DNA from 2 places in the Pseudomonas sp. PDM14 genome. Region 2 is predicted to be linked to the other one. Evidence: riboswitches for the same ligand, from Rfam matches in the RefSeq annotation. Region 2 holds a riboswitch; the other holds the start of a gene.
What was found. A riboswitch is a leader RNA that binds a small molecule or an ion and turns the genes downstream of it on or off. The one in region 2 is predicted to bind cobalamin.

Region 1 (7,864 bases), on a different contig from region 2:
GCGCAGTTCGGCATGGGCGCCGGTGAGGGTGGGCTGTAGATCAGGCGCGTTCATCGTCGGTCCGGGATGGTGGCTGGGAGGTGACGATAACGCGAGCGCGCGCGGCAGCGTCAAGCGCGTCGGCGCCTCGTTGGCGCAACAGGCTCATGTGCGGCGGCGCAGCAGGAGGATGAAGAACAGCCCGCCGAGTGCCGCGGTGGCGATACCGATGGGCAGGTCTTCGGGGGCGATCAGGGTGCGTGCGGCGACATCCACCCAGACCAGGAACAGCGCGCCGAGCAGGGCGCTGATTGGCAGCAGGCGGCGGTGTTCGGCACCGACCAGGCGCCGCGCCATGTGCGGCACCATCAGGCCGACGAAGCCGATGGCGCCCGACAGCGACACCAGCACACCGGTCAGCAGTGCGGTGCAGACGAACACCTGCAGGCGCAGGCGCGGGCCGCTGAAGCCCAGGCTGACGGCGGTCTGTTCGCCACTCATCAGCGCATTGAGGCCGCGCGCCAGCACCAGCAGGGCGAGCAGGCCGAGCGCCACGCACAGCGCCGGCAGCCAGATCACCTGCCAGCGTGCCGACCCCAGGCCGCCGAGCATCCAGAACACCACCGAGCTGGCGGCATGGTGTTCGCCGGTGTAGAGCAGCAGGTTGACCAGGGCCATGAGCACGAATGACACCGCCACCCCGGCCAGCAGCAGGCGATCGCTTTCCAGGCGACCGCCGCGTCGGGCCACGGCGATCACCAGTAGCATGGCGCCGGCCGCGCCGATGAAGGCCGCCAGCGGCAGGCTGAACGCGCCGATGAATTCGCCCAGGTAGAGCACCACCAGCACCGCACCGAGCGCGGCGCCGGAGCTGACGCCGAGCAGGTGCGGGTCGGCCAGCGGGTTGCGCGTGACCGCCTGCAGCGCGCTGCCGACCAGGGCCAGGCCGGCGCCGACCAGGGCGCCGAGCAGCACCCGCGGCGCGCGGATCAGCCAGACGATGTGTTCCTGGCCCTTGCTCCACTGCCCGCGCGTCTGCAGCCCCAGCTGGTCGGCGACGATCGCCCAGACCTTGGCCTGCGGCACGGCCGCCGGACCGAATGCCAGTGCCGTGATGCAGGACACCAGCAGCGCGCCTAGCAGGCCGAGCAGCAACAGACGATAGGTGGCCGGGCTACGGATCGGCATCAGTACGACGCCTGCCCGAACAGCTGCGGGTGCAGGCTGGCGGCGATCTTCTCGATGGCCGTGGCGCTTTCCACCGAGGGGGTGACTTCGAGGTAGGACAGCACCAGGAAGCGCTGCTCGCGTACCGCCTGGATGTCCTGCAGCGCCGGGTGTTGCAGCAGAAGGTCACGCTTCTGCTGCCAGGTGCGTGGGCCGTAATCGACGATCAGGATCACCTCCGGGTCGCGCTCGACCACGCTTTCCCAGTTGACCTGGGTCCAGCTGGCGGCGATGTCGTCCATCACGTTGCGCCCGCCAGCGGCCTGGATCAGCGCCTCGGGCATGCCCAGGCGCCCGGAGGTGGTGGGGCGGTCCTCGCCGCTGTCGTAGAGGAACACGCGCGGCGTAGCGGTCTGGCTCGTCAGCCGTGCCTGCACGGTATCGATGCGCGTGCGCAGACCGGCGACCAGGGCTTCGGCCCGTACTTCCACGGAAAAGATGCGGCCGAGATTGAGCAGGTCGCGGTAGAGGTCGTCGAGGCTAGCCTGGCGCTGCGCCATGATCCGCGAACAGGATTCGCTCAGTTCGTAGACCGGGATGTCGAAAGGCGCCAGCGTGTCCGGGGTGACCGGGCCGCCGACGCGCATGCCGTAGTTCCAGCCGGCGAAGAGCAGGTCGGCATCGACGCCCAGCAGGGTTTCCATCGACGGGTAGCGGGCGGCCAGCTCCGGCAGGTCGCCGAGAGCGGTTTTCATCGCCGGGTCGAGGGTTTTCCAGCCGCTGATGCCGGTGTAGCCGACCATGCGCTCGCGCAGGCCGAGGGCGAGCAGCATGCCGGTCAGGCTGATGTCGTGGCTGACCGCGCGTTGCGGCGCCTTCGTAAAGGTCACGTCACGCTCGCAACTGCGCAGCGTCAGTGGATAGTCGCTGGCGATGGCCGGCAGGGCGAACAGGGCCAGCAGGGGAGCGATCAGGCAGCGCAGGTTCATGCTTGAGTGATCCAGGTGATGCGTGGGTACGCGTGAAGGGGATGGCGGTCGACCAGCGCCTGCACGCCGAACACGCGCTGGAGCAGCTCGGCGCTGAGGACCTCGTCCGGCGTGCCGCTGGCGACCAGTCGGCCGTCGGCGAGGACATACAGGCGGTCGCAGAACGCCGCCGCCAGGTTCAGGTCGTGGAAGCTCGCCAGCGTGCTCAGGCCCAGGCCGCGCAGGTGCTGCAGCAGCTCCAGCTGGTAGCGCGGGTCAAGGTGGTTGGTCGGCTCGTCGAGAATCAGCAACCCCGGCTGTTGCACCAGGGCGCGGGCCAGCAACACGCGCTGTTTCTCGCCGCCGGAGAGGGTGGCGAAGGCGTGCTCGGCGAGGCTGTCCAGGCCGAGGCGGCGTAACACCTGCGCGATCAGCTCGGCGTCTTCGAGGGTATCGCCGTCGAACAGACCTTTGTGAGGGGTGCGGCCCATGGCGACCACGTCGCGCACGCTGAGGCCGAACTCCTGGGGAAACTCCTGCAGCACCACGGCGATACGCTGTGCGCTCCAGCGCGGGCTCTGTCGCCAGAGGTCGTGATCATCCAGCCGCACCTGGCCGCTGGCCGGTTGGCTGAAGCGGTAGGCACAGCGCAGCAGGCTGGTCTTGCCGCTGCCGTTGGGGCCGATCAGGCCGACGAACTCGCCCTGGGCGACATGCAGGTCGATGTCGCGCAGCAGCCAGCGGTGGGTGTCGGTGGCCCAGGCCAGGTGGTCGAGGTGCAGGGTGGACATGGTCAGTTCGCGGGTTCATCAGGTGAAGGCGCCACAGGCGGTATCTGCCATGAATGCGGCGCCCTGGTGCGCCTGCGCATCGAGCGCAGGCGCCTGGTTTAGAAGCGGTAGTCGGCCGTGACGAAGAACGAGCGCGGATCGCCCAGGTACCACTGCGCCCCGTTGTTGCTCGAGGTGCTGGCGTACTGGCGGTCGAACAGGTTGTTCAGTTGCAGGCCCAGCGTCACGTCCGGCTGCACGTGCCAGTCGAGGGTGGCGTCGACCACGGTGTAGCTCGGCAGCTCGCTGTCGTTGGCGTTGTCGGCGTAGCGCTTGTCGACGTAACGCACGCCGGCACCAGCGGTGACGCGCTCGGCGAAGGCCTTGCTCAGCCACAGGTTGGCCGAGCGACGCGGCACGTTGGTCGGGCGGTTGCCCTGGTAGTCGTTGGCGCCGCTGGCGAACTCGTCGAACTCGGCACGCACGAAAGCGGCGTTGGCGGACAGCTGGATGGCGTACGGCAGGCTCAGCTCCAGGGTCGCCTCGATACCGTCCGAGGATTGCTGGCCGATCTGCTGTTGCACGGTCGGGTTGGCCGGGTCGGTGCTCAGCAGCTTCTTCTTGACGATGTGGTAGGCGGCCAGGGTCCACTCGCCACGGTCATCGAGAAACTGCTGCTTGATACCGATTTCATTCTGCTTGGCTTCGGTCAGATCCCATTGCTGCTGGCTGGCATTGAGGGTCAGCAGGTTGTTCACGCCCTCGGTGCTGGTAGCGTGCTGGCCATAGACGGAAAGGTCGTCGTTGACCGCGAACACCAGGCCGGCGCGCCAGTTGTTGCCGGTCAGGCTGCGGTCGCTGCGGATGTCGTTAGGGATATCGGTACGGTCCAGGTGCACCTGGTCGCGGCGCACGCCGGTGACCAGCGAGAGTTGCTCGGTGAGCTGGGTGCGGTTCTCCGCGAACAGCGAGAACTGCCGCGCCTGGCTGCCGTCGCGCGAACGGTACGGGTCGTTGCTGACGTAGCCACCACCGCCGGACTGGCCCAGCGGTACGCTGTCGCCGTAGGTGTTGCCGAAGTCGTGCTTGCGCACGAAGCGGATCGAGTTGTAGTCGGCGCCGACCACGGTACGGCTGTCGAGGCCGAACAGCGAATGCTCGAAGGTGAAGCTCTGGCGGTCGCCGAGCTGTTCCTGGGTGTGCTTGATGCTGATGAAGTCGCTGCGGTCTACCACGTCGCCGGGCTGCCAGGTATAGGTTTCCGCGTTGCGCCAGCGGCGCTGGGTCTTGAGGAAGTACAGCTGGTTGCTGGCGGTGATGTTGTCGCTGATGCGCCAGTCGGTGACCAGGCGGGTCGACTGGTCGTTGTAGTGCACGGTGGCGTTGTCGACGTTGTAGTTGTGCTCACGCAGGCTCTCGCGGTAGCGACCGTCTACCAGCGGGGTGCCGAAGTACTGCTGTGGCTGCAGGTCGCCGTAGTCGTGGGAGAAGGTGAAGCTGAGGTCGTCGCTGGCCTCCCAGCGCAGGGCGGCGCTGATCGCCAGGCTTTCCGAGTCGCCACGGTCGACCCAGCCGTTGCTGGCCTGCTGGTTGATGTTGAAGCGGTAGCTGAGGCTGTCGCTCAGCGAGCCGCCACTGTCGAGCGCGCCCTGGCGGCGGTCATCGGAGCCGTAGCCCAGGCGCAGGCGATTGCGGATCTCGCCTGCGAAGGGCTTCTTCGGCACCACGTTGACTACGGCGCCGGTGGCACCTTCGCCGTACAGCACCGAGGCCGGGCCGCGGAGGATGTCGATGCGCTCGACCGACCAGGTGTCGATCGGGAACGTCACGGTGCCCGCGCCGACGTACAGGCGGGTGCCGTCGAACAGCTGCATGGTCGAGCTGTGGCCGCTGAAACCGCGGGCCGACAGCGCCGTGCCGCCGTTGCCCGGCGAGCCGACGAAGGTGATGCCCGGCGAGCGGGTGACTGCGTCCTGCACGGTGGCGTTGTTGCGGCTCTGGATCTGCTCGGCGCCGATGCTGGTGACGCTGGCCGGGGTCTGCAGGGCGCTGAGGTTGAGGCGCGAGCCGGTGGTGGTCGGCGTGTGCAGGTCGGGTTGCTCGGGCTGGTCTACCGTCTCGGTGATGGCCGTGGAGGGCAGGGCCAGGGCCGTGTCGTCGTCTGCGGCGTGCAGCGGCAGGGCGAAGAGCAGGCAGGGTGCCAGGCTCGCGCGCAGGGCTTTGCCGGAAAGGGTTTTGCTAGGGGAGATACGGGACATGTCGTTCCACTCGAAACAGGAATGAATGAATCCCGGAGGGAACAACGCATAGGGAATCGCAGGCGCACGCGCCCACGGAAACCGGCCTGCGCCCGCCCACCGCGGGTTTGCCAAACAATGCTTCAGGCTGCGTGAAAACGGCGCGTACGAGCGCAGTGGTTTTCGCACAACCTGTTCAGGCCGGTCTCCGGGCTTGCGAGGGTCATGAACCATTCACCTTCCCATGCCGAGGCACAGTGGTCTGTCGAATGGTTCGCTCGCTTACCGTTGCGGGGGCAGCACCGGACTAGTCCCTAAGAACCTGTTCACGATCTTCTGAACTAGAGCCAAACGAGGCAAAAATGGCCGAGGAAGCGCAGTTTACGAACTGTAAATGAGCATTCCGAGGACGTTTTTAACGCTGTTTGGCCGACGGGCAGGAGATCGTGAACAGGTGCTAAGGACGCACCGGTTTCCCGTTTCACCCCAAGCACGGCGGCAGGGGGCACCTGAAACAGGCGCGCATCTGACCACCGATGATGAATCGAGTCAACGCGTTGAATTGTTAACGGTTTTGCCGAGACGCGAATTGCAGGCGCAGGAAAACGCGCGGCGAACAGTACGTTCGCCGCGTGCCATGCCGGTCAGTCAAGGGGAAGTGCGGTCAGTCGTCCGGCTCGCAGAAGCGGATACGGTTGCTGAACGGGTCGGTCACGGTCACCTGTTTGCCCCACGGCAGCGCTTCGATGCCGGGCTTCATGTAGGTGTAGTCCTTGCCGGCCAGTTCCTGCTGGAAGCGCTCGACGCCATGCATGGTGATGTAGGCGGTCGAGCCGGGGCTGGCGTCGCCGTGGTGACCGCTCAGGTGCAGGACCAGACCGGCGCGCGACACCTGGCAGTACAGCGGAAAGTTGTCGCCGAAGCGGTGTTCCCAGTCGAGGTTGAAGCCGAGGAAGTCGACATAGAATTCCCGCGCCTTGGCTTCATCGAAGATGCGGAAGATCGGCGCCGTCTGCGCGAAATGGATGCCATCGGCCTCGGCGCTGGCGAGCTTGGCCGCGAGGACGTTCCAGTTGGCGTAGCCGAGTTGGGCGGCGACCAGTTCCAGCGCCTGGCTGTGGCTGATGTCGATCTGCTGGTGCTTGAGGGTGTTTCTGAGTGCCTTGGCCATGGCCTTGGCGTCGGGGAGTTCGCGCATGCGTATCCATCCTTCTGCTGGCGAAAGTGCGGGTCAGTGCTCGCGTTGCTGAGGCGTTCGCCAATCGAGATGGAAAGGGGCGAAGTCGGGAAACGATGCTTTCACCAAACCCCGTAGGGTGCGAGCGGCAGGCAGCATCGGCCTTGGCTGGCGATGCTAACGGCAGGCGCCGCTCGGGGCAATGGTTACTTCTTGGCGGGTGCCGGGGCTGCCACTGGTGCTGGCGCGGAGACGGTCGGTGAGCTGAGGCGAAAACGCGCCAGCTCGGCCGGGCTGAGCACGCGCATCTGCCGCGGGTCGATACGGTTCATCTCCTCGATCAGGGTGCTTGGCACGTTCATCTCACGCAGGTAGGCCGCAGCGTTGTAGCGCACGCCGTTATAGCGCGCCTCGCCCTGGGCCGAATCTCCGTTGGCGTAGTACGGCCGGTGGATACCGACATGCCCGCGCACGGTCTTCTTGCGTCCGGCCGCCAGCAGGTAGACGCAGGTGCCCTGGCACACGCCGGTGGAGGGCACCAGGGTGTCGAAATCGGTTTCGCGCAGCAGGCGGCCCATGCGGATGGCTTCCGGCACGCTGCCACCGATGCTGTCGAGCATCACCACCTTCTGCGCGAAGGTGCCGGGGTTGGCCATGATGCCCTTCATCAGCACCTCGTAATCACCGGGGGCGATGTCCTCGGAGACCTTGGCCACCAGCATCGGGCCGATGCTCTTGTGCTGCACGGCCTCGATCTCGACCTTGGCCAGGACGGGGGCGGCGCTTGCCAACAGGACGGCGAGAAGGGCGGTACGAACGGCTGGCTGACTCATGGAGCGGGGGCTTTCCTGGCGGATCGGGCGAAGACGCAGACGATACCTGCATGCGCGCGGCGAATCGACCCTGAACGCGCCCGCGTTTTACCACTGGCTGACGCGCACCTCGCCACCGCCGGCCGCCTTGGCGCAGTACATGGCAGCGTCGGCACGGGTGATCAGGCCCTCGAAGGAGTGGCCGTCACGCGGATAGAAACTGATACCGACACTGATGTGCGTGGCGATCTGGTGTTCGTCGATGCGAAACAGGCGGTCGATGCTGGCGATCAGTTGCTGTGCCAGGGTGTCGGCGATGCTGGCCTGATCGAGGTTGCTGATGAGGATGGCGAACTCGTCGCCGCTCAGTCGCGCCACTACGTCGGAGCGGCGCACGGCGCGGCTCAGCCGCTCGGCGACGGCGACCAGCAGCTTGTCGCCGCAGGCGTGGCCGAGGGTGTCGTTGACGATCTTGAACTGGTCGAGGTCGATGAACATCACCGCCAACTGCTTGTGGTGCAGCGCTGCGTGCTGGATGGCCTGGTGCACCAGGTCGATGAACAGCGCGCGGTTGGGCAGGCCGGTGAGGTCATCGTGGTAGGCCAGCCTGCGCATTTCCGCGTGGTCTTCCTCGACCACCGCGAAGCTGTGCTGAATGGTGATGAAATGGGTGATGGTGCCACGGTCATCGAGCAGCGGTGTCACCACCTGATTGACCCGGCAACGGCTGCCATCCTTGCACAGGGCCTGCAGT
Region 2 (7,864 bases):
GAGCGTCCGAAAGTTCAATCGCCAACGGCGAGCCTTGGCATCACTATGCGCCAAGTACCCTCGCCAATGCGCCTTCAAACTCTTTCTAGATTTCGACACGAACCTTTTGCTAGTCTCCTTCGTTTTAAAAGGAGAGTGAAAATGAGTCGATGTGTAAAGATGTGCTTAGGCTTGTTCGTCTTTGCCCTGATTTCGGGCTGCGCGGTTGGAAATAAGCACTCTTATCATGAAACGCTCGCGGACATAAAAGTCACCAAGGGCCTAGCCGTGGCAGTTGCCGTACAAGATCAGAGACCATATGTGCTTTCGGGAAGTAAAACGCCCACCTTTGTAGGCGTACAGCGCGGCGGCTTCGGCAACCCGTTCGATATAAACACTCTCAGCGGTGCGGCATTGTCCGATGATATGGCCGAGTCTATTGTCCGCACATTTATTAAGGCAGGAGCAAAGGCATCAGTAATATCGGTCCCTCAATCTGTAAACAAGAGCGTTCTAGCTGAGGGCTATAAAGAAGAGAAAGCAAAGCGAATTATTTTGTTCACAATTACTGAGTGGAAAGCCGATACGATGAACAATACGGCTCTCATATATGACATGAAAGCCTCTGTATACGACTCTAGCTGGATCTTAATCGGCGAGAGTGAAGTTTCGGGCCGTGACAATCTTGGCGGCAGTGCATTCAATCCACCAAAGCACGCAAAAAAAGCTGTTCCTGCAGCATTCAAAGCGAAACTCGAAGAACTCTTGAGTGACGAAGGTATCCAGCGGTCGCTCAATTAATTCATAGCACTTGAGCAAAAACGATGCGGCGCAATATCTAGTGCGGATACCAGCGCGGCGTGTAGGCCCACTCGCTGCCGTCATCGCGGGCGAAACGGCGGGTGGTCGACGAGCCGATGATCACCAGCGTGCGCATATCGACCAGCTCTGCCGTCAGCTCACCCAGGCTGAGGATGCGTAAACATTCGGCCGGGCGGCCGATGTCACGGCCCAGCACCACCACAGTGTCCGGCGTGCGGTGCTGACGGACGATTTCCAGTGCGCGGCCCAGCTGCCAGGGGCGCGACTTGGAAATCGGGTTGTAGAAGGCCATCGCCAGGTCGGCCGCCGCGGCGTGATCCAGGCGTTTCTCGATCATCGCCCAAGGCTTGAGGTTGTCCGACAGCGACAGCATGCAGAAGTCATGGCCTAGCGGCGCACCGGCTTTGGCGGCCGTGGCCAGCGCGGCAGACACGCCCGGCAGCATCTGCAGCTCGACCTGCCGCCAGGCGGGCTCGCTCGACGCCTCCAGCGCTTCGAGCACCGCCGCGGCCATGGCGAACACACCCGGATCGCCGGACGACACCACCACCACACGGCGTCCTTGCGTGGCCAACTCGAACGCGTGGGCAGCGCGCTGCAATTCTTCGCGATTGTCGCTGCAATGCAGCACCTGGCCGGCATGGAACGGCCCGGCCATGTTCACGTAGGTTTCGTAGCCGAGCACATCCTCGGCCTCGTCCAGCGCCTGGCGTACTGCCGGCGCCATCAGCTCAGCAGCGCCGGGGCCGAGACCGACCACACTGAGGCGGCCGCGTGGCTTGCCATTTGTCTCGGCATGCTGTGGCGAATCGGCCAGGTGCAGTGCCACGCCGGCGCTCTCGATCAGCGCAGCGGGCAACTCGACGTCAGTGCCTATGAAACGCAGCGGCACCTCCAATTCAGCGGCCACGGCTGCCAGCTGCGCATCGCTCATTCGCTCGCGCCCGGCCAGCAAGGCCGCCAGCGACACCGAAGCCAGGCCCGCCGTCTGCAACAGCTCGCGCACGGCATCGGCCGAGGCGTCGGCCTGGGCATCGATGCGCGCCAGCACCAGGCGCGGATGAATCAGCAGCGCATCGCCCTGCCCGCCCACATGGGGGCTGATACGCAACGTGCGGCTGCCCTGCTCATCCAGCGGCAAGCTGGCCTGTTCCAGCCAGGGCGCCTCGCCCTCGATGCGCAGCGAATCGCCCGCCAGCAAATCGCTGACCAGGCGCTTGCCCTGCTCCAGATCAGCCAGCACGTAGCCCGGCGGCGGGTTGAGCACGCAGGTGCCGAAGCGCAGTTCGCCGCTGGTGGTGATCGCTGCCGGCACCGCGAGCAGCACGCCAATCTCACGGGCCATGACGTTGACGCCACCCAGGCCACCGAGCAACGGCACCACCGCGCTACCGTCTTCGGCTACAGCCAGCACCGGCGGCTCGGCGCCTTTGCTGGCCAGCAGCGGTGCCAGGCAGCGAATGACAATACCGGCCGCGCACAGGGCGATGATCGGCGTACCGGCGCGATACAGGCTGCGCAGGGTATCGCCGAAATCGTCGTAGGGCTGTTCGACGCCCTCGACGCGCCCGCGCAGGCCGTGGATCTGCGCCTGCGGGTAGAGCGTCTGCAACCGGCGCGCGGTGGCCAGCGCACTGTTACCGAGGATGATCAGGGCGGGAATCGAAGACATGGAAAACCTTGAATGAAGAGGCTGGGGCGTGTGAATCAGGCGTTCGAGGACTCAGCCGCTCCATTTCTCGCCGGGAATCACCACCAGCGAGAAATATGGCGAGGCCATCGGCTCGACTTCGTCCAGCGGCACGATGCGCTGGTTGTCCATGGTCGCGCGCTCCACATACAGCGCGCGCCCGGCCAGGCCGAGGTCGCCAAGTACGCGACGCACCTTGTCGAAGTTGCGCCCCAGCTTCATCACCACCGCCGCGTCGGCCACTGCCAGGCGCTGCTTCAGTTCCTCTTCCGGCAACACGCCGGAGAGCACCGACAGGCTCTGGTTGCGGTACACCAGCGGCACGCCGAGCACGGCCGCGCCGCCGAGCATCGAGCAGACGCCCGGCACCACATCGGCGTGATAGGCGCCGGACAGGCGATCATGCAGGTACATGTACGAGCCGTAGAAGAACGGGTCGCCCTCGCAGATCACCGCCACATCGCGACCAGCGTCCAGATGCGCGGCGACCTGCACGGCGCAGGTGTCGTAGAAGTCGCTGATCACCGTTTCATAGGTCAGCGGTGGCTCCAGCTTCTCGGTGGTCACCGGATACACCAGCGGCAGGCGCTGCTGCGCCGGGGTCAGGTGCTGTTCGATGATGCCGAAAGCGTTGCCGCCCTGGCCCTTGTTCGCCTTGGCCTTGGCCACGAAATAGCCCACCACCGGCGCGCCTTGCAGCAGACGCAGTGCCTTGAGGGTGATCAGTTCCGGGTCGCCGGGACCGACGCCAATGCCGAGCAGACGCCCCTTGCCGTTGCTCATCATTCGACCTCCGTGGCCAGGGCGTTGACTGCCGCGGCGGCCATGGCACTGCCCCCGCGGCGGCCGCGCACGATCACGTAGGGCACGCCGCGGCTGTCGGCGGCGAGCATGTCCTTGGATTCGGCAGCGCCGATGAAGCCCACCGGCATGCCGATGATCAATGCCGGCTTCGGTGCGCCGGCATCGAGCATTTCCAGCAGGTAGAACAACGCGGTCGGCGCATTGCCGATCACCACCACGCTGCCTTCCAGGTGCTCGCGCCAATGCTCCAGCGCGGCGGCGGAACGGGTATTGCCCAGCTCGCGCGCCAGGGCCGGCACGCGTTCGTCATGCAGGGTGCAGATCACCGGGTTGTTGGCCGGCAGGCGCGCGCGGGTGATGCCCTCGGCGACCATCCGCGCATCGCAGAGGATCGCTGCACCGGCCGCCAGGGCGCTGCGCCCGGCCGCGCCGGCACCGGGCGAGAAGCGGATGTCCTGCACCACGTCGACCATGCCGCAGGCGTGGATCAGGCGCACGGCGAGCTTCTCCAGGTCGGTGGGGATGGCCGACAGATCGGCCTCGGCGCGGATGGTGGCGAACGACTGGCGGTAGATTTCCTGGCCGTCGCGGATGTACTCGATCATGCGGTTTTTCCTGGTTCGGACTGCGCGGCGAACCAGGCGCCAGCGTCATCGATACTGAGAGATGGAGCCAGCAGGCGGCCGAAGCCGCTCACGCCGGGGGCGCGCTGGTACAGCTGGTAGCGGCCACCGGGCTGCGCCAGCAGGGTGAAAGGGGCGGTGTGTGCGCTGGAACACGAACGAGCGCAGCCACTCAGGTGCACCTGCGGCCGTGCACCACCAGCGCGCAGCAGTTCGGCCAGGCGCAGCGCGTCGGCCTTGGTATCGGCGTGGCCCTTGATGCAGGCGGCGGAGCCCGTGCAGGCGACCAGCTGGGTCAGCGGCTCTTCCGCATCCACGCGCAACCTCAGCGCGGCCACGGCAGCACGCACGGCGGCCGCACGGTCACTGGCAATGTTCGGCAGCAGCACGCCCTGCCACGGCGTCAGGCGCAGGCTGCCGTCGCCATCACGCTCGGCGATGTCGGCCAGCGCCGTCAGTTGGCTGGCGTCGATGCGCCCGAGGTCGCTGGCGGCCAGCAGCATCTGCAGGCCGGTTTGGCGCTGGGGGAGAAGGCCGAGCGGTAGGCGTGTCAGCACCGGCTCGCGTGCAACCCTCTGTGCAGGCAGCAAGGCGAATGGCAGCCGTGCCTGCAATTGCACGAGAAAATCCTCGGCCGCGAGGCTGCCCAGCAGCTGACGCATGCGCACCTGCTCGTCGCTCGCGATATCGAGGAACAGCTGCAGCACCGCCTCGACCAGCGCCACGGCATGCTCGCGCGGCACCCGCGCCAATGGTGCATCCAGCGGCCTGCCTGCCAGGCCGAAGGCCAGTGCGGCGTCATCACCCGGCACTGCGCTCAGCCACAGGTCATGCGGGTGTTCGAGCATGTTCAGGGCTTCGCCACCGTCGAGTTGCAGGGCGAATTTGGGCGACAGGCCGTGGAACGCCGGCGTGTCCTGCAGCAGATCGAGGATCTGCTCGGCCAGAGGGCGCACATCGAGGTGTGCAGCCGGATCAAGGCCGGCCGCCGGGCTGACCAGCAGGTTGCGCACATCGTCCGCACCCAGGGTGCGCGGGCCGAGGCCGGCGTCGAGCAGGGCCGCGATCAGCCGATCCGCCTGGTCGCTGCGCACGCCACGGACCTGCAGGTTGCTGCGGTTGGTCAGTTCCAGCACACCGCTGGCGCAGGCCTGCGCGGCACTGGCGATAGCGCGGGCCTGGGCGCTGCTGAGCACGCCGCAGGGCAACTTGACCCGGCAGACGCCGCCGTCCAGTGCCGCGACGATGCGCAGCAGCCCGGGGCACGCCGAAGGGCGTGGCACGGGCAGGTCGGCGATGGCGGGCAATTCGTTCAAAGGGTCACCAGAAGCAAGGCGCGGCGACCGGACCAGCAGCACCCGAACAGACAGGTACTGCGGCATCGGTACACCCCGCCCGATGTTGGCACTCGCGACAGCGTCGTCGGCAGGTCTCCTGGCTGGCAGGTCAAGATCGTTCCACCACCTTCCCGATTGCTCAGAACCCGTCTCGAATCCCTTGATCGTCGGCCAGGCTGCGTTGAAATCAGGCTCAGAATGCTCATTTACACCTCGTAAATTGCGCTTCTTCGCCTGGTTTCGCCTTGCCTGGCTCTAGTTCAAGAAATCCGAAACAGGGTTCTCTGTGGTATCTGCGCGGAACGACTCGCTGCTTACAGTTGCGGGGGCAGCCACGGTTGGAAGCGACGCCTCCTCCGTATTCCCTCTTCGGCCTGCGGGCGAACCCATCAGGCACCGACGAAGGCGCTATTATGCCCGCTTTGTCCGGCGCAGCGACAAGCCTGCTCGTCGCACGGGTTTTACAGTGAGGAAGGCGCATGGCGCAGTGGCTGACGGTGGTGGGAATCGGTGAAGACGGCTATGCCGGGCTAGGCAAGGCCGCGCGGCGCGCGCTGCTGGGCGCCGCGAGGATCGTCGGCGCACCGCGCCAGCTCGACCTGTTGCCTCTCTGTATTCGCGCACCACGCCAGGCCTGGCCCAGCCCGTTCAGCCTGGCGCCCGTGCTGGAGCACCGCGGCACGCCGGTCTGTGTGTTGGCCAGCGGCGATCCGATGCTGTTCGGCGTCGGCGCCAGCCTGGCGCGGCAGATACCGACGGACGAGCTGTTGGTCCTGCCCGCACCCTCCTCCTATTCGCTGGCGGCTGCGCGCCTCGGCTGGCCGTTGCAGGAGGTCAGCCTGCTCTCGGTAGTGGCCCGCCCGCTGGCAGCGTTGCATGCACACATCCACGCGGGCCAGCGCTTGCTGATTCTATGCAACGACGGCAGCAGCCCCGCCGCCATTGCCACGCTGCTGCGCGAACGCGGTTTCGGCCCCAGCCGCCTGACCGTGCTCGAACACCTCGGCGGCCCGCTGGAGCGGCGCATCGATGGCCTGGCCCAGGACTGGGCGCTCAACGAAGCCGCGGCGCTCAACCTGCTGGCGGTGGAATGCCTGGCCGATGCCGATGCCACTCACCTGCCGCTGACCTGCGGCCTGCCCGACGACGCCTACCGCCACGATGGCCAGCTGACCAAGCGTGACGTGCGCGCCATCACCCTCGCCCGCCTGGCGCCTCGGCCCGGCGAGCTGCTGTGGGATGTCGGCGCCGGCTGCGGCTCCATCGGCATCGAGTGGATGCGTGCGCACCCCAGCTGCCGCGCCATCGCCATCGAAGCCGACAACAGTCGGCAGCAACTGATCCAGCACAACCGCGACGCCCTTGGCGTGCCCGCCCTGCACCTGGTATGCGGCGCCGCACCCGAGGCACTGCACGGCCTCGAACGCCCCGAGGCGATCTTCATCGGCGGCGGCGTGACCATTGCCGGCGTGCTCGAACACTGCTGGCAGCAGCTAAAGCCCGGTGGCCGGCTGATCGCCAACGCCGTCACCCTGCAGAGCGAAGCGGTGCTGGTCGCCTGGCGCGAAACCCACGGTGGCGAACTGACCCGCATCGCCGTGGCCCAGGCGCAGCCGCTGGGCGGCTTCGACACCTGGCGCAGCGCCCTGCCGATCACCCTGCTGGAACTGCACAAGCCTGCGAGCGCCGTGCCGGCATGACACGCCTCCTCCTGCTCGGTGGCGTCGGCGATGCCCTGGCCATCGCCCGTCGCCTTGGCCCGCCGCATATCTACAGCCTCGCCGGGCTGGGCAAAGTGCCCAGTGACCTGACCTGCCAGGTGCGTGTTGGCGGCTTCGGCGGCGCTGCGGGCCTGGCCGCCTTCATCCGCGAACAGGGCATCGACCTGCTGCTTGACGTCACCCATCCCTATGCCGCGCAGATCAGCGCCAACGCCGCCCGCGCCGCCGAACAAACCGGCATCCCCTGCTGGGCGCTGCGCCGCCCCGGCTGGCAGGCTGGCGCCGGGGATGACTGGCGCGAAGTGGCCGACTGGGCCGAACTGAGCACCGCGCTCGGCCTCTTTCAGCGGCCGTTCTTCACCCTCGGCCGCGAACCGCTGCAGCACCTCGACGAGATCCCGGCCGGGCAGTTCTGGACCGTACGCATGCTCGACGAGCATCCTGGCAACGTCCGAGCACGTGTGATCGGCGACCGCGGCCCATTCAGCCTGGAGCGTGAACGCGCGCTGTTCGCCGCGGAAAATTTCGATGTGCTGATCAGCAAGAACAGCGGCGGTAGCGCCACCGAGGCCAAGCTGCAGGTGGCTCGCGAGCGCGGCCTGCCGGTGCTGATACTGGCGCGCCCGACACTGCCTGCGGTGGCGCGCGAATTCAGCACCGGCGAGGCGCTGTGGCAGGCACTGCAAGCCTTGCCCGGCGGGCTCGGGTAAACTGCCGGCCGCTTTCCTTGCCGTACACGGAACCGCCATGCCCGCCTCACCTTACGCCCGCACGCTGCTCGTCGGCCCTGACCTGCAGCGTGGCTCCTACGCCGACCTGTTCCAGCGCCAGCTGATTGCCCTGCGTGGCCCCGAAGCCCTGGCGGATATCGTCGATACCAGCGAGGGC

Region 1: it holds a riboswitch for cobalamin, as region 2 does, so the genes downstream of both, IB229_RS00945 (TonB-dependent receptor) here and cobG (precorrin-3B synthase) in region 2, are expected to answer to the same signal.

The regions. Positions count from the first base shown of each region.
Region 1 covers NZ_JACVAQ010000001.1:233,621-241,484, reverse strand. The annotation lists gene IB229_RS00965 (GNAT family N-acetyltransferase) at 1-54, opposite strand, end outside; gene IB229_RS00960 (FecCD family ABC transporter permease) at 145-1,170, opposite strand; gene IB229_RS00955 (ABC transporter substrate-binding protein) at 1,167-2,135, opposite strand; gene IB229_RS00950 (ABC transporter ATP-binding protein) at 2,132-2,905, opposite strand; gene IB229_RS00945 (TonB-dependent receptor) at 3,004-5,142, opposite strand; cobalamin riboswitch at 5,303-5,649, opposite strand; gene IB229_RS00940 (glyoxalase superfamily protein) at 5,786-6,319, opposite strand; gene IB229_RS00935 (hypothetical protein) at 6,505-7,131, opposite strand; gene IB229_RS00930 (diguanylate cyclase domain-containing protein) at 7,219-7,864, opposite strand, start outside.
Region 2 covers NZ_JACVAQ010000002.1:114,394-122,257, reverse strand. The annotation lists gene IB229_RS13250 (hypothetical protein) at 142-780, shown strand; gene cobJ (precorrin-3B C(17)-methyltransferase) at 818-2,473, opposite strand; gene IB229_RS13240 (precorrin-2 C(20)-methyltransferase) at 2,525-3,277, opposite strand; gene IB229_RS13235 (precorrin-8X methylmutase) at 3,274-3,900, opposite strand; gene cobG (precorrin-3B synthase) at 3,897-5,234, opposite strand; cobalamin riboswitch at 5,325-5,671, opposite strand; gene cbiE (precorrin-6y C5,15-methyltransferase (decarboxylating) subunit CbiE) at 5,735-6,955, shown strand; gene IB229_RS13220 (cobalt-precorrin-6A reductase) at 6,952-7,686, shown strand; gene IB229_RS13215 ((2Fe-2S) ferredoxin domain-containing protein) at 7,724-7,864, shown strand, end outside.